2 regions of the Streptomyces sp. NPDC048461 genome follow, and region 1 is predicted to be linked to the other one. Evidence: riboswitches for the same ligand, from Rfam matches in the RefSeq annotation. Region 1 holds a riboswitch; the other holds the start of a gene.
The links. A riboswitch is a leader RNA that binds a small molecule or an ion and turns the genes downstream of it on or off. The one in region 1 is predicted to bind glycine.
Positions count from the first base shown of each region.

Region 1 (7,943 bases):
CGGTGGCGCAGGACTCCCCGTCGAGCAGCAGGTCGCGGGCGAACACCCAGCGCGCCAGGTGGGCGCCGCCGCCCTGGAGGTCCACGGCCACCTCGTACGGCCGGTCGGAGCGGTACGTGAAGGCCCCGTGCACCGGGAGGGACACCGGCGAGGCCTCCAGTCGGAGCGGAAGGACGCGCTGTTCGGTGGTGGCCATGGGGCGCCCCTCTCTGTCGGCACGGGGATTTCGCACCCCTTCGCAAACTAGCCCACGGCCCGCGCGCCGCCCCGTGCCGAAGGTCCCGTCCGTCAGGGCCGCTGGACCCGACTTCCCGGCGGGCACCGCCCGGGCCGCCGGAGCCCGCCGTACGGCCGCGCGGGCCCCCGGAGCCCGCCGCACACGAGGAGGCCCCGCCCCCCGGTGTCGGACCGGGGGACGGGGCCTCGTGGACTCGTGTGCTGTGCGCACTGGGGCGGGGTGCTGATCCCGGGATACGGAGGAAACTACTTCGGATGGACGCGGATCACTGTGTCCGGGCGGGGGTGGGTTACGAGCCCTGACGGGGATGAATTCATTCGCATTGCAGAGAATGAGCAGGCTCCGTGTGCGATTGTTCTCCGCCGTGACGGCCGGATCGGGGTGTCCTGGAACGGCGAATACACCGACATGTTTGCCGGGCTTCCCGAATTCCTGTCCTTGCTGGCCGTCTGGTCGGAGGTGAAGGGCTGGGTGGCGGTGCGAGTAGCCGCCCGCCCTGTATCCGAGGTCATCGCTCAGGCCGCCGGGGGCAGGACGGCTGTCGGCACGGGAGGGAGCCTCACGCGGTGGACGTCTTTCGGTGACCTGATCGTGATCGAAGAACCGCTTCTGAGTGGATTTCCCGAGGACGATCCTGTCGTGCACGTCCTGATCGGCGGCCGGGAAACTCCTGCCGCTCCGGGGGCCAGCGAGTACGGTCCGTACGCGCGGGAAATGATCGTGGGTCAAGGATTCCCTGGAATTCCGCCCCGGTGGATCCTGTCCGAGTAGAAGAACGAGAAGCCCCGCTGAGAATTTCAGCGGGGCTTCTTGCTGTTACCTGTGGTGGGCGAAGTGATCGCGGGTCAGCACTCGATGACGTTGACCGCCAGGCCGCCGCGGGCCGTTTCCTTGTACTTGACCTTCATGTCCGCGCCCGTCTCCTTCATGGTCTTGATGACCTTGTCGAGCGAGACCTTGTGCGTGCCGTCGCCGCGCAGCCCCATCCTGGCCGCCGTGACCGCCTTGACCGCCGCCATGCCGTTGCGCTCGATGCACGGGATCTGGACCAGGCCGCCGACCGGGTCGCAGGTCAGGCCCAGGTTGTGCTCCATGCCGATCTCGGCCGCGTTCTCCACCTGCTCCGGGGTGCCGCCCAGGACCTCGGCCAGGGCGCCCGCCGCCATCGAGCAGGCCGAGCCGACCTCGCCCTGGCAGCCGACCTCGGCGCCGGAGATCGAGGCGTTCTCCTTGAACAGCATGCCGATCGCGCCCGCCGCGAGGAGGAAGCGGACCACGCCGTCCTCGTCCGCGCCCGGCACGAAGTTCATGTAGTAGTGCAGGACCGCGGGCAGGACGCCGGCCGCGCCGTTGGTCGGGGCCGTCACGACCCGGCCGCCCGCCGCGTTCTCCTCGTTGACGGCCATCGCGTAGATCGTCGCCCACTCGCTGCGGTGCAGCATCGGGTCGCCCTCGGTGCGCAGCTGGCGCGCGGTGGAGGCGGCGCGGCGCTTGACGCGCAGGCCGCCCGGGAGGATGCCCTCGCGGGACATGCCGCGTGCGACGCAGGACTGCATCACGCGCCAGATCTCCAGGAGGCCCTCGCGGATCTCGTCCTCGGTGCGCCAGGCCTTCTCGTTCTCCAGCATCAGGGACGAGATCGACAGGCCGGTCTCGTTCGCCAGGCGGAGCATCTCGTCGCCCGAGCGGAACGGGTACTTCAGCACCGTGTCGTCGAGCTTGATCCGGTCCTCGCCGACCGCGTCCTCGTCCACGACGAAGCCGCCGCCGACCGAGTAGTACGTCTTCTCCAGCAGCGGGGTGCCGGCGGTGTCGTACGCGAAGAGGGTCATGCCGTTCGCGTGGTACGGCAGCGAGCGCCGGCGGTGCAGGATCAGCTGGTTCGGCTCGTCGAAGGCGATCTCGTGGGCATCGCCTATCTCCGCGCCGAGGAGGCGCAGCCGCCCCGACTGCCGGATCCGCTCGACCTCCGCGTCGGCCGTCTCCACGTTCACGGTGCGGGGGGAGTGCCCCTCCAGGCCCAGGAGCACCGCCTTGGGGGTGCCGTGACCGTGGCCGGTCGCGCCGAGCGAGCCGAACAGTTCGGCGCGCACGGACGCGGTCTGGGCGAGGACGCCGTCCTTCTTGAGCCGGGTCACGAACATGCGGGCCGCCCGCATGGGTCCGACCGTGTGGGAGGAGGACGGGCCGATGCCGATGGAGAAGAGGTCGAATACGGAGATGGCCACTGGCGGACTCCCTTGTCTGCTCGTGGGGTGGGAGGGGGCAGGAGAAGTGCGATTGGGCGGATTTTGTCCGGCAGACGAGCGTAACGCGTGCACATGAACGATTCGTCTGCCGGACCGGCACGAGGTGTGGCCGTCAGGCGCGGGCTTCCGGGCGCGCGGGCCGTCGGGCGGCTGTCGGGCGGCCGTCGGGCGTGGGCCGGCTCACGCCCCCGCCCCGGGCCGGGGCCGGCCCCGGCAGGCCCGCGCGGTGGGCCGCGACGCCCGCCCGCACGGCCCGGGCGCGGTCCCGGGCGGCGGGGGCGGGCGGCGGGGGCGGGGCGCCGAGGAAGAACACGGTTCACCGGGCCGGGGCGAACCGCCGGGCGAGGTTCCGCTCGCCCCGGCGGAAGGCGAAGGCCGGCGGGGCTCCGGTCATGAGAAGGGCCCGGTCCCGTGCGCGGGCCGGCGCAGGCCGGCACGGGCAGGACCGGGCCCTTCCGGATCACTCCCGGGCGCTCCTAGAGCGACGGGTACAGCGGGAACTTCGCGGCGAGCGCGGAGACGCGCGCCTTCAGGTCCTCGCTGTCGTACGCCGGCTTCAGCGCGGACGCGATGATCTCGGCGACCTCGGTGAAGGCCTCGGCGTCGAAGCCGCGCGTGGCCAGGGCCGGGGTGCCGATCCGCAGGCCCGAGGTGACCATGGGCGGCCGCGGGTCGTTCGGGATGGCGTTCCGGTTGACCGTGATGCCGATCTCGTGGAGCCGGTCCTCGGCCTGCTGGCCGTCCAGCTCGGAGTTGCGCAGGTCGACCAGGACCAGGTGGACGTCCGTACCGCCGGAGAGGACGGACACGCCGACCTCGGTGACGTCGGGCTGCACCAGGCGCTCGGCGATGATCTTCGCGCCCTCCAGGGTGCGGACCTGGCGCTCCTTGAAGCCCTCCGAGGCCGCGATCTTGAAGGAGACGGCCTTGGCCGCGATCACGTGCTCCAGCGGGCCGCCCTGCTGGCCCGGGAAGACCGCGGAGTTGATCTTCTTGGCCAGCTCCTGCGTCGACAGGATGACACCGCCGCGCGGACCGCCCAGGGTCTTGTGCGTGGTGGTGGTCACGACGTGGGCGTGCGGCACCGGGTTCGGGTGCAGACCCGCGGCCACCAGGCCCGCGAAGTGCGCCATGTCGACCATCAGGTACGCGCCGACCTCGTCCGCGATGCGGCGGAAGGCGGCGAAGTCCAGCTGGCGCGGGTAGGCGGACCAGCCCGCGACGATCAGCTGCGGCTTGGACTCCTTGGCGAGGCGCTCGACCTCGGCCATGTCGACCTGGCCGGTCTCGTCGACGTGGTACGGAACCACGTTGTAGAGCTTGCCGGAGAAGTTGATCTTCATGCCGTGGGTCAGGTGACCGCCGTGGGCCAGGTTCAGGCCCATGATCGTGTCGCCCGGCTTGATCAGCGCGAACATCGCGGCGGCGTTCGCCTGCGCACCGGAGTGCGGCTGGACGTTCGCGGCCTCGGCGCCGAACAGCGCCTTGATGCGGTCGATCGCGATCTGCTCGATCACGTCGACGTGCTCACAGCCGCCGTAGTAGCGGCGGCCCGGGTAGCCCTCGGCGTACTTGTTGGTCAGGACCGAGCCCTGGGCCTCCATGACGGCGACCGGAGCGAAGTTCTCCGACGCGATCATTTCCAGGGTCGACTGCTGGCGTACGAGCTCGGCGTCGACGGCTGCGGCGACGTCCGGGTCGAGCTCGTGGAGCGGGGTGTTCAGCACAGACATCAAGATCCCCTGGGGTGTCAGTTGTCGGAGTGGGTGAGCGCGGCGTACTCCTCGGCGGAGAGCAGGTCGCCCGGCTCCTCCGCGACGCGCACCTTGAACAGCCAGCCGCCCTCGAACGGGGCCGTGTTCACGAGCGCCGGGTCGTCCACGACGTCCTGGTTGAACTCGACGATCTCGCCGGAGACGGGGGAGTACAGGTCGCTGACCGACTTGGTCGACTCCAGCTCGCCACAGGTCTCGCCCGCGGTCACCGTGTCGCCCACCTCGGGAAGCTGGGCGTAGACGACGTCACCGAGCGCGTTGGCCGCGAACTCCGTGATGCCGACCGTCGAGACGCCGTCCTCGGCGACCGACAGCCACTCGTGCTCCTTGCTGTAACGCAGCTGCTGGGGGTTGCTCATGGCCTGATTCTCCTGGATGCGGGGGAGTGGGAACGAACAGCGGTCTCGGGTACTGAGACAGGACCGTACGGCTGCCCGTACGGCCGAGGTCTGAGGAAGGATTACTTCTGCCGCTTGTAGAACGGCAGGGCCACGACCTCGTACGGCTCATGCGTACCGCGAATGTCGACGCCGACGCCGGAGGTGCCGGGCGCGGCGTGCGCCGCGTCCACGTACGCCATCGCGATCGGCTTGCCCAGCGTCGGGGACGGGGCGCCCGAGGTCACCTCGCCGATGACCTCGCCGCCGGCGACGACCGGGAAACCGGCGCGCGGGACGCGGCGGCCCTCGGCGATCAGGCCGACCAGCTTGCGCGGCGGGTTCGAGGCGGCGCGCTCGGCGGCGGCCTCCAGCGCGGCGCGGCCGACGAAGTCCCCCTCCTTCTCGAACTTCACGACCCGGCCCAGACCCGCGTCGAACGGGGTGAGGGAGGTCGTCAGCTCGTGCCCGTACAGCGGCATGCCCGCCTCCAGGCGCAGCGTGTCGCGGCACGACAGGCCGGCCGGGACCAGGCCGACGCCCTCGCCGGCCTTGGTGAGGGCCTGCCACAGCTCCACGGCGTGCTCGGGGGAGACGAACAGCTCGAAGCCGTCCTCGCCGGTGTAGCCGGTACGGGCGATCAGCGCGGGCACGCCCGCGACGGTGCCCGGCAGGCCGGCGTAGTACTTCAGCCCGTCCAGGTCGGCGTCGGTCAGGGACTTCAGGATGCCGGGGGACTGCGGACCCTGGACGGCGAGCAGCGCGTACGCGTCGCGGTCGTCGCGGACCTCGGCGTCGAAGCCGGCGGCGCGCTCGGTGATCGCGTCCAGGACGACCTGGGCGTTGGAGGCGTTGGCGACGACCATGAACTCGGTCTCGCCGAGCCGATAGACGATCAGGTCGTCGAGGATCCCGCCGTCCGCCCGGCAGATGTGCGTGTAGCGGGCGCGGCCGACGCCGACGGTGGAGATGTTGCCGACCAGCGCGTAGTCGAGGACCTTGACGGCCTCCGGGCCGGTCAGGGTGATCTCGCCCATGTGGGACAGGTCGAAGAGACCGGCCTTCGTGCGTACGGCGTTGTGCTCGTCGCGCTCGCTCGCGTACCGCAGCGGCATGTCCCAGCCCGCGAAATCGGTCATGGTCGCACCGAGGGAACGGTGCAGCGCATCGAGGGCGGTCAGACGGGGGGCAGAGCTCATGGGTGTGACTCCCGGGTCCCAGGGCATCGACATGACATGACGAGGACGTTCCTCCCCATCTGTCATCGGAACCTGAGAGGTTCGCCGAGAGTTCCCCCGATCTTCCGATCCGGCGGGATTCGCGACTTGCACCTTGGGTGGAGCGCGCACCCCGGCCTCACGGGCGGCGGCACGGCTCGCTTTTCAGATCTGCCTCATCCACGCGGTACGGGGCCTGAGAGATTCAAGGGAGGTTCTTGCTCCTTCGGCGCCCGCGCACGGCCTTGCGGCGTGCCGGGACTCTCCCGCGCGGATTCAAGCGGCCGGTATGCAGTTGGTCCAGATGGCGCACATCATTGCACGCCGTGCGCGTGATCGGGCGGGCGGGCCCGAAAGACCGCGGCGTTCGCGGAGGTCCGGACCGGAACCGCCGGTCCCGGATTACCGTCTCTTTACACTCAGTGGGCAAGGGTCCTGGCGACCCGATTCGGGGGAGGCGATCACTGTGCGGAGATTCGGAGTAGTGGCGACGACGACGGGAACCGTGGACGCGGTGCCGGAGCAGCGTGGCCCGCGCGTCCGCCGGGCGGCCGACGCGGCCGGCCCCGGCGCCGTACGGGACCTGCGCGGTCCGGCGGTGCGCGGGCCCCAGCGGCTCGCCTTCGCCGCCGGGGACATCGTCGTCGTGTCCGGACTGCCCGGCGGCGGCAAGAGCACCCTGATCAAGCGGGCGGCCGCCGAGGGCGGGTCCGTCGACTCCCAGGACACCCGCGAGCGCTGGGAGCGCCGGATGCCCGGGTTCCTCCCGTACGGCGCCTACCGGCCGCTGGTCCGCGCCGCCCACTACTGGGGACTGTGGCGCGTCCTGCGCTCCGGCGCCTCGGTGGTCGTCCACGACTGCGGCACCCAGAGCTGGGTGCGCGGCCTGCTCGCGGCGGCCGCCCGCCGCCGGGGCCGCGAGCTGCACCTGCTGTTCCTGGACAGCAGCCCCGAGGAGGCCCTCTCCGGGCAGGCGGCCCGCGGGCGGCGCGTGTCGGCGTACGCCTTCTCCCGGCACCGGGGCGCGGTGGCGCGCCTGCTGCGCGACGCCGAGGCCGGCCGGCCGCCGGCGGGCTGCGCCTCGGCGACGCTGCTGGACCGCCGCTCGGCCGCAGCGGTGACGCGGATCGCGTTCCACGGCTGATCCGGCCGCGGGCGCCCGCCGCCCGGGACCGGGACAGCGGGACCCCGCGCGGCCCGGGCCCCGGCAGCGGATAGCCTTCGGCACCGGACGCGGTGGCACCACACGGAGGCAGGGGAACATGCAGGGCAGCGGCTGGCCGGAGAACGAACTGGAGCAGGTGCTCGGAGCGGCACTGGGGCAGCCCGACGCGGGGGCGCGGATCCTCGAGGTGCTCGGGCGCAGCCGGGTATGGGTGCCGCTGCCCGCCGGCGGGGCCCCCGACGCGGCGAGCCTGTCCCTGCCGACCATGGACATCGCCGGGGCGGCCTACGTCCCCGTCTACAGCTCCGAGGCGCAGTTCCGCTACTGCGCCGGTCCCGCCATGGACTTCGCCGTGGCCCCCGCCGTCGAGTTCGCCCGCGGCCTGCCCCCGCAGCTCGGCATCGCCGTGAACCCCGAGGGCGCCGTCGGCGTCCCCCTTCCCCCGCCCGCCGTCGCGGAACTGTGCCGCATCGGACGCAGCCCCCTCGACGGACCCGCGTCCGGCGGCCGCGTCCGGCTGTACGAGCCCGACTGGCAGGACGACCCGGTGGACTTCCTGGCCGCCGCCACGGAGGAGTTCCGGGCGACCGGGGCGGTCACCGCCGCGTACCGCTGCCTCGCCAGCGTCGAGGGCGGGGAGCCACAGCTGTTCATCGGTGTCCGGCTGGTGGGATGGGACCCCGGGACGCAGAACGCCCCGATGGAGGCCCTCGGCCGGGCCCTGACCCGCGTCCCGCCGCCGTGGCCGGTGCAGTTGATCCTCCTGGACGCCGCCGAGGACCCGGTCACGGACTGGATTCGTGAGCGCGTACGCCCCTTCTACCTTCCGTAGGGCCGCTTAAGGTGGTCACACCTGCGGCCGCACGCGCGGCCCGGGTACGCGTGGACGACGGGCGGACGAAGAAGGGGTACCGGGTGAGTG
Region 1 covers NZ_JBVJGW010000001.1:424,609-432,551, forward strand. Annotated here, with positions in the region: gene ACZ6S8_RS01870 (SsgA family sporulation/cell division regulator) at 1-196, opposite strand, end outside; gene ACZ6S8_RS01875 (hypothetical protein) at 620-1,009, shown strand; gene ACZ6S8_RS01880 (L-serine ammonia-lyase) at 1,084-2,466, opposite strand; gene glyA (serine hydroxymethyltransferase) at 2,964-4,220, opposite strand; gene gcvH (glycine cleavage system protein GcvH) at 4,238-4,621, opposite strand; gene gcvT (glycine cleavage system aminomethyltransferase GcvT) at 4,723-5,838, opposite strand; glycine riboswitch at 6,032-6,135, opposite strand; gene ACZ6S8_RS01900 (AAA family ATPase) at 6,317-7,000, shown strand; gene ACZ6S8_RS01905 (enhanced serine sensitivity protein SseB) at 7,119-7,853, shown strand; gene ACZ6S8_RS01910 (enhanced serine sensitivity protein SseB C-terminal domain-containing protein) at 7,937-7,943, shown strand, end outside.

Region 2 (7,943 bases), on a different contig from region 1:
GGCCGAGCAGGTTTGCAGCAGGTGCGGGCACCGCAGCGATGCGGCCAGCCGCTTCTGCTCCAACTGCGGGGCGCCGCTGCGGGCGGGTCTGACGCCGGAGCGCGCCTCGGAGACCACGTCCACCATCTCGATCTCGGGCCTGGAGGCCTACGAGGCCGAGGTGTCGGGCCAAACGCACGTGTCGTCCTCGCTGTCCCCCGAGGCCCAGGCCGCGGTGGAGGCCCTGCCGCCCGGTTCCGCCCTGCTCATCGTTCGGCGCGGTCCCAACTCCGGCAGCCGCTTCCTGCTGGACGGCGAACTGACCACGGCCGGCCGGCACCCGCAGAGCGACATCTTCCTGGACGACGTCACCGTCTCCCGGCGCCATGTCGAGTTCCGCAGGAGCCAGGACGGCGGGTTCACCGTGGCCGACGTCGGCAGCCTCAACGGCACGTACGTGAACCGGGAACCGATCGAGTCCGTCGCCCTGCAGAACGGCGACGAGGTGCAGATCGGCAAGTACCGGGTGGTTTTCTACGCAAGCCTGCGGGGCATCTGACCCTTCCCCGGACCGCGTCCGGGGGTTCAGGAAAGGTCCCATGTTGCGCACCCCGACAGGCGGTGCCGGAAACGGCACCGCCGCCTCGGCCGGGCGGCTGGTGAGCATCGGCACGGTGCTCTCCACGCTGCGTGACGAGTTCCCCGAAGTCACGATCTCGAAGATCCGCTTCCTGGAGGCGGAGGGCCTGGTCGAGCCGACGCGCACTCCGTCCGGGTACCGAAAGTTCAGCTCCGGGGACGTGGAGCGCCTCGCCCACATCCTGCGGCTGCAGCGCGACCACTACCTGCCCCTGAAGGTCATCCGCGACCAGCTCGACGCCCTTGCACGCGGGGAGCAGATCCGCATCCCGGCGCCGACGGCGCACCGCGAGCCCGGCGACGCGGCCGAGCCCGGAAGTCCGGCGGTCGTCTACGGAGAAGTCGGCCGCGAACGGCCCACGGCGCCGCGCATCGGCCGGGCGGAACTGCTCGCTGCCGCCGACGTGGACGAGGTGCAGCTCGTCGAGTGGGAGTCGTACGGGCTGCTGGCCGAGGCCCCGGGCGGCGGATTCGACGCCGAGGCCGTCACCGTGGCCCGTCTGGTGGCCGATCTGGGCCGGTTCGGGCTGGAGCCGCGCCACCTGCGTGCCATGAAGGCCGCCGCGGACCGCGAGGCGGGGCTCGTCGAACAGGTGGTGGCACCGTTGCGCCGGCACCGCAACCCGCAGACCCGGGCGCACGCGGAGGCCACGCTGAAGGAGCTCGCGGGGCTGTCCGTACGGCTCCACGAGGCGCTCGTTCAGACCGCTCTCGGGGTCCGCCTGTAGGGACCGAGGGGGGCCCGACTACCCAAACCGGCTGGGCAGGTCCTAGGGTTACTGTGTGAACGAGCTCGACGTTGTGGGTGTCCGGGTGGAAATGCCCTCCAACCAACCGATCGTGCTCCTGCGTGAAGTGGGAGGCGATCGGTACCTCCCCATCTGGATCGGTCCAGGGGAGGCGACCGCCATTGCCTTCGCGCAGCAGGGCATGGCCCCTGCCCGGCCGCTGACGCACGACCTGTTCAAGGACGTGCTGGAAGCGGTCGGCGAGGAGCTCACCGAGGTCCGGATCACGGATCTGCGGGAGGGCGTCTTCTACGCGGAGCTCGTCTTCGCCAGCGGGGTCGAGGTGAGCGCGAGGCCGTCCGACGCCATAGCGCTGGCCCTGCGGACGGGGACGCCGATCTACGGCAGTGACGGCGTGCTCGACGACGCCGGAATCGCCATTCCCGACGAGCAGGAGGACGAGGTGGAGAAGTTCCGCGAGTTCCTCGACCAGATCTCGCCCGAGGACTTCGGCACCGGCCCGCAGTAGGGCGCAGGCCGCGTCGTCCACGGGGAAGTGCCGGCCCATTCGATGAGCCCTTCCCGGCAATCGGATACGGGAAACCACTCTCAGGGTGATTATCACTCGGCGTGCCGAGTGTGGCGATCGTTGACGCACCCCTGGTGACTGCCTACCTTCAAGGTGGGCAGGTCAAGGACGGAGGGTCGGCGTGAGGATCACGGGCGACGGTACGACCGGGGGCATCCCCGTACGGAGTGACGGCGGACCGTACCCGCTTTACGGCAGCACGGTGGGGTCCGCGCGACGTCAGCCGGAGTCCACGCCGGTCGCACCGGTGGGCGACGCCCCGGTGCCCGAGGAGGTCGGCTACCGCGGGCCCACGGCGTGCGCCGCGGCCGGGATCACCTACCGGCAGCTCGACTACTGGGCCCGGACCGGGCTGGTGGAGCCCAGCGTGCGGGCCGCCTACGGGTCGGGCACGCAGCGGCTGTACAGCTTCCGGGACGTGGTGGTCCTCAAGATCGTGAAGCGCCTGCTGGACACCGGTGTGGCGCTCCAGAACATCCGCACGGCCGTACAGCACCTGCGGGACCCCCAATTCGCGGACCTGGAGCGGACGACGCTCATGAGCGACGGCGCCTCCGTGTACGAGTGCACCTCGCCGGACCAGGTCGTGAGCCTGCTCCAGGGCGGTCAGGGCGTCTTCGGCATCGCCGTGGGCGTCGTGTGGCGGGACGTGGAGAGTGCGCTGGGGCAGCTGCACGGGGAGCGGGTGGCCACGGGCGAGACCGTCGTCGGCCACCACCCGGCGGACGAGCTGGCGGCCCGCCGCAACCGGGCCGTGTGAGCCCGGCCTGAGCACGTACGGCCGTTCCGGCGGGCGCGGGGCCCTGAGGGGGCTCCGCGCCCGCCGGCCGTTGCGGCCCGGCCGCGGGCGCCCCGGAACCGGTTCCCGGGATTGTCAGAGGCGTAGGGCAGCATCGGGGGCGTGAGAGCCGCGCCAACCATCCTGCACCTGGACATGGATGCCTTCTACGCCTCCGTGGAGCAGGCGTCGAAGCCGAGCCTGCGGGGCAAGGCCGTGATCGTCGGAGGGCTCGGTCCGCGCGGGGTCGTCGCCACCGCCTCGTACGAGGCGCGGCGCTTCGGGGTGCACTCGGCCATGCCGATGGCGCAGGCCCGGCGGCTCTGCCCGAACGGTGCCTGCCTGGTCCCGCGCTTCAGCCTCTACCGCGAGGTCAGCGACGTGGTCATGGCCCTGCTGCGGGAGCTGTCGCCGCTGGTGGAGCCGCTGAGCCTGGACGAGGCGTTCGTGGACCTGGAGGCGGGCGGCGTCGCCTTCGACGCCCGCAGCGCCCGGGAGACGGGCGAGCGGCTGCGCGCGGACATCAGGGCGGCCACGAGCCTGAGCGGGTCGGTGGGACTGGCCGGATCGAAGATGCTGGCCAAGGTGGCGTCCGAGGAGGCCAAGCCGGCCGGGCTGTTGCTGATCGAGCCGGGGACCGAGCGGGAGCTGCTCGCGCCGATGTCCGTACGGACCCTGCCCGGGGTGGGCCCGGCGACCGGGGAACACCTGCGCCGGGCCGGGATCACCACTGTGGGCGAACTGGCGGAGGCCGGGGAGGACGAGCTGGTGCGGATGGTCGGGCGCGCGCACGGCGCCGGCCTCCACCGGATGGCCCTGGGGCTGGACGACCGGCCGGTGGTCGCCGAGCGGGACGCGAAATCGGTGTCGGTCGAGGACACCTTCGACGTGGACCTGCACGACCGGGTCCGCATCCGCACCGAGGTGCAGCGGCTCGCGGACCGGTGCGTGCGCAGGCTCCGGGAGTCCCGGCACTCGGGCCGCACGATCGTGCTGAAGGTGCGCCGGTTCGACTTCTCGACCCTCACGCGCTCGGAGACGCTGCGCGGGCCCACCGACGACCCCGGGGTGGTGCGGGAGGCCGCGGCGCGGCTGCTGGAGGGCGTGGACACCACGGGCGGGGTGCGGCTGCTCGGGGTGGGGGTCACGGGGCTGGCGGACTACACGCAGGAGGACCTGTTCGCCCAGGCCGCCGCGACGCTCGCCGCCGAGGGGGACGGGCGGGCCGGGGACCCGCCCGACGGGGCGGCGGAGGGTTCGGCGGGGCCGTCGGAGGCCGGCGCCGCCGCGCCGGAGGCGCCTGCCTCGGGGAACGCCGGGCCGGCCGTCCCGCCCGGGCCGCCGGGGGAGGCGGAGGCCGCCGCCGAGCGGCGCTGGGCGCCCGGGAACGACGTACGGCACGCCGTCCACGGGCCGGGGTGGGTGCAGGGCAGCGGGGTCGGGCGGGTGACCGTACGGTTCGAGCGGCCCGGGTCGGCCCCCGGCCGGGTGCGCACCTTCCGGGTGGACGATCCCGAGCTGGAGGCGGCCGATCCGCTGCCGCTGGTGGGGGAGCCGGTGGAGGAGGGGCCGGGCAGGGCCTGAGGGGCGCCCGGGCCGGCCGGGGAGGGGCGGCGGTCAGCCGTCGTCGCCCGCCAGCCGGCCGAAGTCGCGCGGCTGCTCCGGGGGCGGGGGCGCCTGGTGGAACTCGGAGGGGAGGGTCACGTCCAGGCCGTAGTGGTGGTAGAGCTGCAGCTCCTGTTCGGGGGAGAGGTGGCGGCCGACGCCGAAGTCGGGGGCGTCCTTGATCAGGGAGCGGTCGAACGGGACGCGCAGGGCGTCCCCGACCAGCTCGCTCGGCTCCAGCGGGACGAAGGCGTCCCGGCTGAACAGGCCCGTCCGTACGGCGGCCCATTCCGGGACGCCGGTGGCGTCGTCGAGGTAGACCTCGTCGATGGTGCCGATCTTGCTGCCGTTCCGGTCGAACGCCTTGCGGCCGATCAGGCTGCGCGGATCGATGTCGGTCTGCACGGTCCCTCCACTTGGTCGCAACTCCTCCGTAATGACTACAGAAGTGCATATTGGGAGTCGAGGCCACTCGGGGAGGCCCCGGAACGGCGCTGGTAGGCTGGGTGGCGGCTGTCGACCCTGTGCGGGAGAGTCCTCCGAATGAGCTCGCCGGAGGCGCCGAAGGAGCAAATCCTCCCCGGAATCTCTCAGGCATACGTACCGCACGGACGAGGCCACTCTGGAAAGCAGGAGCGGGAACCGGGCGCGCAGTGCCGGTCCCTCTCCTCACCGACGGTGAAAGCCGGAGCTCGAGGGCGATCCCCACGACTCCGGTGAAACTCTCAGGTTGAGATGACAGAGGGGGAGGCCGTCCGGGTGCCCGCGCCGTGGTGCCCCTCGCAGGTCATACGACCAGGAGGCCTCCGTACATGACCGCCAACCGCATTCCGCTCTCCCAGCTTGAGCGAGGCATCCCCTTCGAGCAGCGCCACATCGGCCCGGACGCCGGGGCGCAGGCGAAGATGCTCGCCCAGGTGGGCTACGGCTCCCTGGACGAACTGACCGCCGCCGCGGTACCGGATGTGATCAAGACCGCCGAAGCGCTGAACCTGCCCGAGGCGCGGACCGAGGCCGAGGTGCTGGCCGAGCTGCGGTCGCTCGCCGACCGCAACCAGGTCCTCACCCCCATGATCGGTCTCGGCTACTACGGGACCTTCACGCCGCCGGTGATCCTTCGCAACGTCATGGAGAACCCGGCCTGGTACACGGCGTACACCCCGTACCAGCCGGAGATCTCGCAGGGCCGTCTGGAGGCGCTGCTGAACTTCCAGACCGTCGTCGCCGACCTGACCGGTCTGCCGACCTCGGGCGCCTCGCTGCTCGACGAGGGCACGGCGGCCGCCGAGGCCATGTCCCTGGCCCGCCGCGTCGGCAAGGTCAAGGGCGGCGTCTTCCTGATCGACGCCGACGCGCTGCCGCAGACCATCGCCGTGATCGAGACCCGCGCCGAGCCCACGGGCGTGGAGATCGTCGTCGCCGACCTCTCCGACGGCATCCCGGCCGAGATCGCCGAGCGCGGCGTGTTCGGCGTGCTGCTCCAGTACCCGGGTGCCTCCGGCGCCGTCCGCGACATCAAGCCGGTCATCGACCAGGCGCACGGGCTCGGCGCCGTCGTCACCGTCTCGGCCGACCTGCTCGCCCTGACCCTGCTGACCTCGCCGGGCGAGCTGGGCGCGGACATCGCGGTCGGCACCACCCAGCGCTTCGGCGTCCCGATGGGCTTCGGCGGACCGCACGCCGGCTACATGGCCGTCCAGGCCAAGCACGCCCGCTCGCTCCCGGGCCGCCTCGTCGGCGTCTCCGTGGACGCGGACGGCAACAAGGCGTACCGCCTGGCCCTGCAGACCCGCGAGCAGCACATCCGCCGCGAGAAGGCCACCAGCAACATCTGTACCGCGCAGGTGCTGCTCGCCGTCATGGCCGCCATGTACGCCGTCTACCACGGCCCGGACGGCCTGCGGACGATCGCCCGCCGGACGCACCGCTACGCCGCCCTCCTCGCCGCGGGCCTGCGGGCCGGCGGGGTCGAGATCGTCCACGGCTCGTACTTCGACACCCTCACCGCGCGGGTTCCCGGCCGGGCCGACGAGGTCGTCGCCGCCGCCCGCGAGGGCGGGGTCAACCTGTACCGCGTCGACGCGGACCTCGTCTCCCTCTCCTGCGACGAGACCACCCTGCGCGCCGACGTCGAGGCCGTCTGGGCCGCCTTCGGCGTCAGCGCCGACATCGAGGCGCTCGACGCGACCACGGCCGACGCACTGCCCGAGGCCCTGCTGCGCTCGGACGAGGTCCTCACGCACCCGGTCTTCCACCAGCACCGCTCCGAGACCGCGATGCTGCGCTACCTGCGCAAGCTCTCGGACAAGGACTACGCGCTGGACCGCGGCATGATCCCGCTGGGCTCCTGCACCATGAAGCTCAACGCCACCACCGAGATGGAGGCCGTCACCTGGCCCGAGTTCGGCCAGGTGCACCCGTTCGCCCCGGTGGAGCAGGCCGAGGGGTACCTCACGCTCATCACCGAGCTGGAGGAACGTCTCTGCGAGGTCACCGGCTACGACAAGGTCTCCATTCAGCCCAACGCGGGCTCGCAGGGTGAGCTGGCCGGTCTGCTGGCCGTGCGCGCCTACCACCGCGCCAACGGCGACGAGCAGCGCACCATCTGCCTCATCCCGTCCTCCGCGCACGGCACGAACGCCGCCAGCGCCGTGATGGCCGGCATGAAGGTCGTCGTCGTCAAGACGGCCGACGACGGCGAGGTCGACGCGGCGGACCTGCGGGCGAAGATCGAGCAGTACCGCGACGAGCTCGCCGTACTGATGATCACCTACCCCTCCACGCACGGTGTGTTCGAGGAGCACGTCGCCGACATCTGCGCCCAGGTGCACGACGCCGGTGGCCAGGTCTACGTGGACGGCGCGAACCTCAACGCCCTGGTGGGCCTGGCCAAGCCGGGTCACTTCGGCGGCGACGTCTCGCACCTGAACCTGCACAAGACCTTCTGCATCCCGCACGGCGGCGGCGGTCCGGGCGTCGGCCCGGTCGGTGTCCGGGCGCACCTGGCCCCGTACCTGCCGAACCACCCGCTGCAGCCGACCGCCGGCCCCGAGACGGGCGTCGGCCCGATCTCCGCCGCGCCGTGGGGCTCCGCGGGCATCCTGCCGATCTCGTGGTCGTACGTGCGCCTGATGGGCGGCGAGGGCCTCAAGCGCGCCACCCAGGTGGCGGTGCTCGGTGCCAACTACATCGCCAAGCGCCTGGAGCCGCACTACCCGGTGCTGTACACGGGCCCCGGCAACCTGGTCGCGCACGAGTGCATCATCGACCTGCGCCCGCTGACGAAGACCACCGGCGTCAGCGTGGACGACATCGCCAAGCGCCTGATCGACTACGGCTTCCACGCGCCGACCATGTCGTTCCCGGTCGCCGGAACGCTGATGATCGAGCCGACGGAGTCCGAGGACCTCGCCGAAATCGACCGCTTCTGCGACGCGATGATCGCCATCCGTGCCGAGATCGAGCGGGTCGCGGGCGGCGAATGGCCGCTGGAGGACAACCCGCTGGCCAACTCCCCGCACACGGCGGCGGCGCTGGGCGGCGAGTGGAACCACCCGTACACCCGTGACGAGGCGGTCTTCCCGGCCGGGGTCACGGCCGCGGAGAAGTACTGGCCGCCGGTCCG
Region 2 covers NZ_JBVJGW010000014.1:224,932-232,874, reverse strand. Annotated here, with positions in the region: gene ACZ6S8_RS24550 (FHA domain-containing protein) at 1-538, shown strand, start outside; gene ftsR (transcriptional regulator FtsR) at 579-1,346, shown strand; gene ACZ6S8_RS24540 (bifunctional nuclease family protein) at 1,402-1,875, shown strand; gene ACZ6S8_RS24535 (MerR family transcriptional regulator) at 2,057-2,695, shown strand; gene ACZ6S8_RS24530 (DNA polymerase IV) at 2,837-4,297, shown strand; gene ACZ6S8_RS24525 (PRC-barrel domain-containing protein) at 4,331-4,723, opposite strand; glycine riboswitch at 4,836-4,934, shown strand; glycine riboswitch at 4,935-5,070, shown strand; gene gcvP (aminomethyl-transferring glycine dehydrogenase) at 5,131-7,943, shown strand, end outside.
Region 2: another riboswitch for glycine. It lies ahead of gcvP (aminomethyl-transferring glycine dehydrogenase); the one in region 1 lies ahead of gcvT (glycine cleavage system aminomethyltransferase GcvT).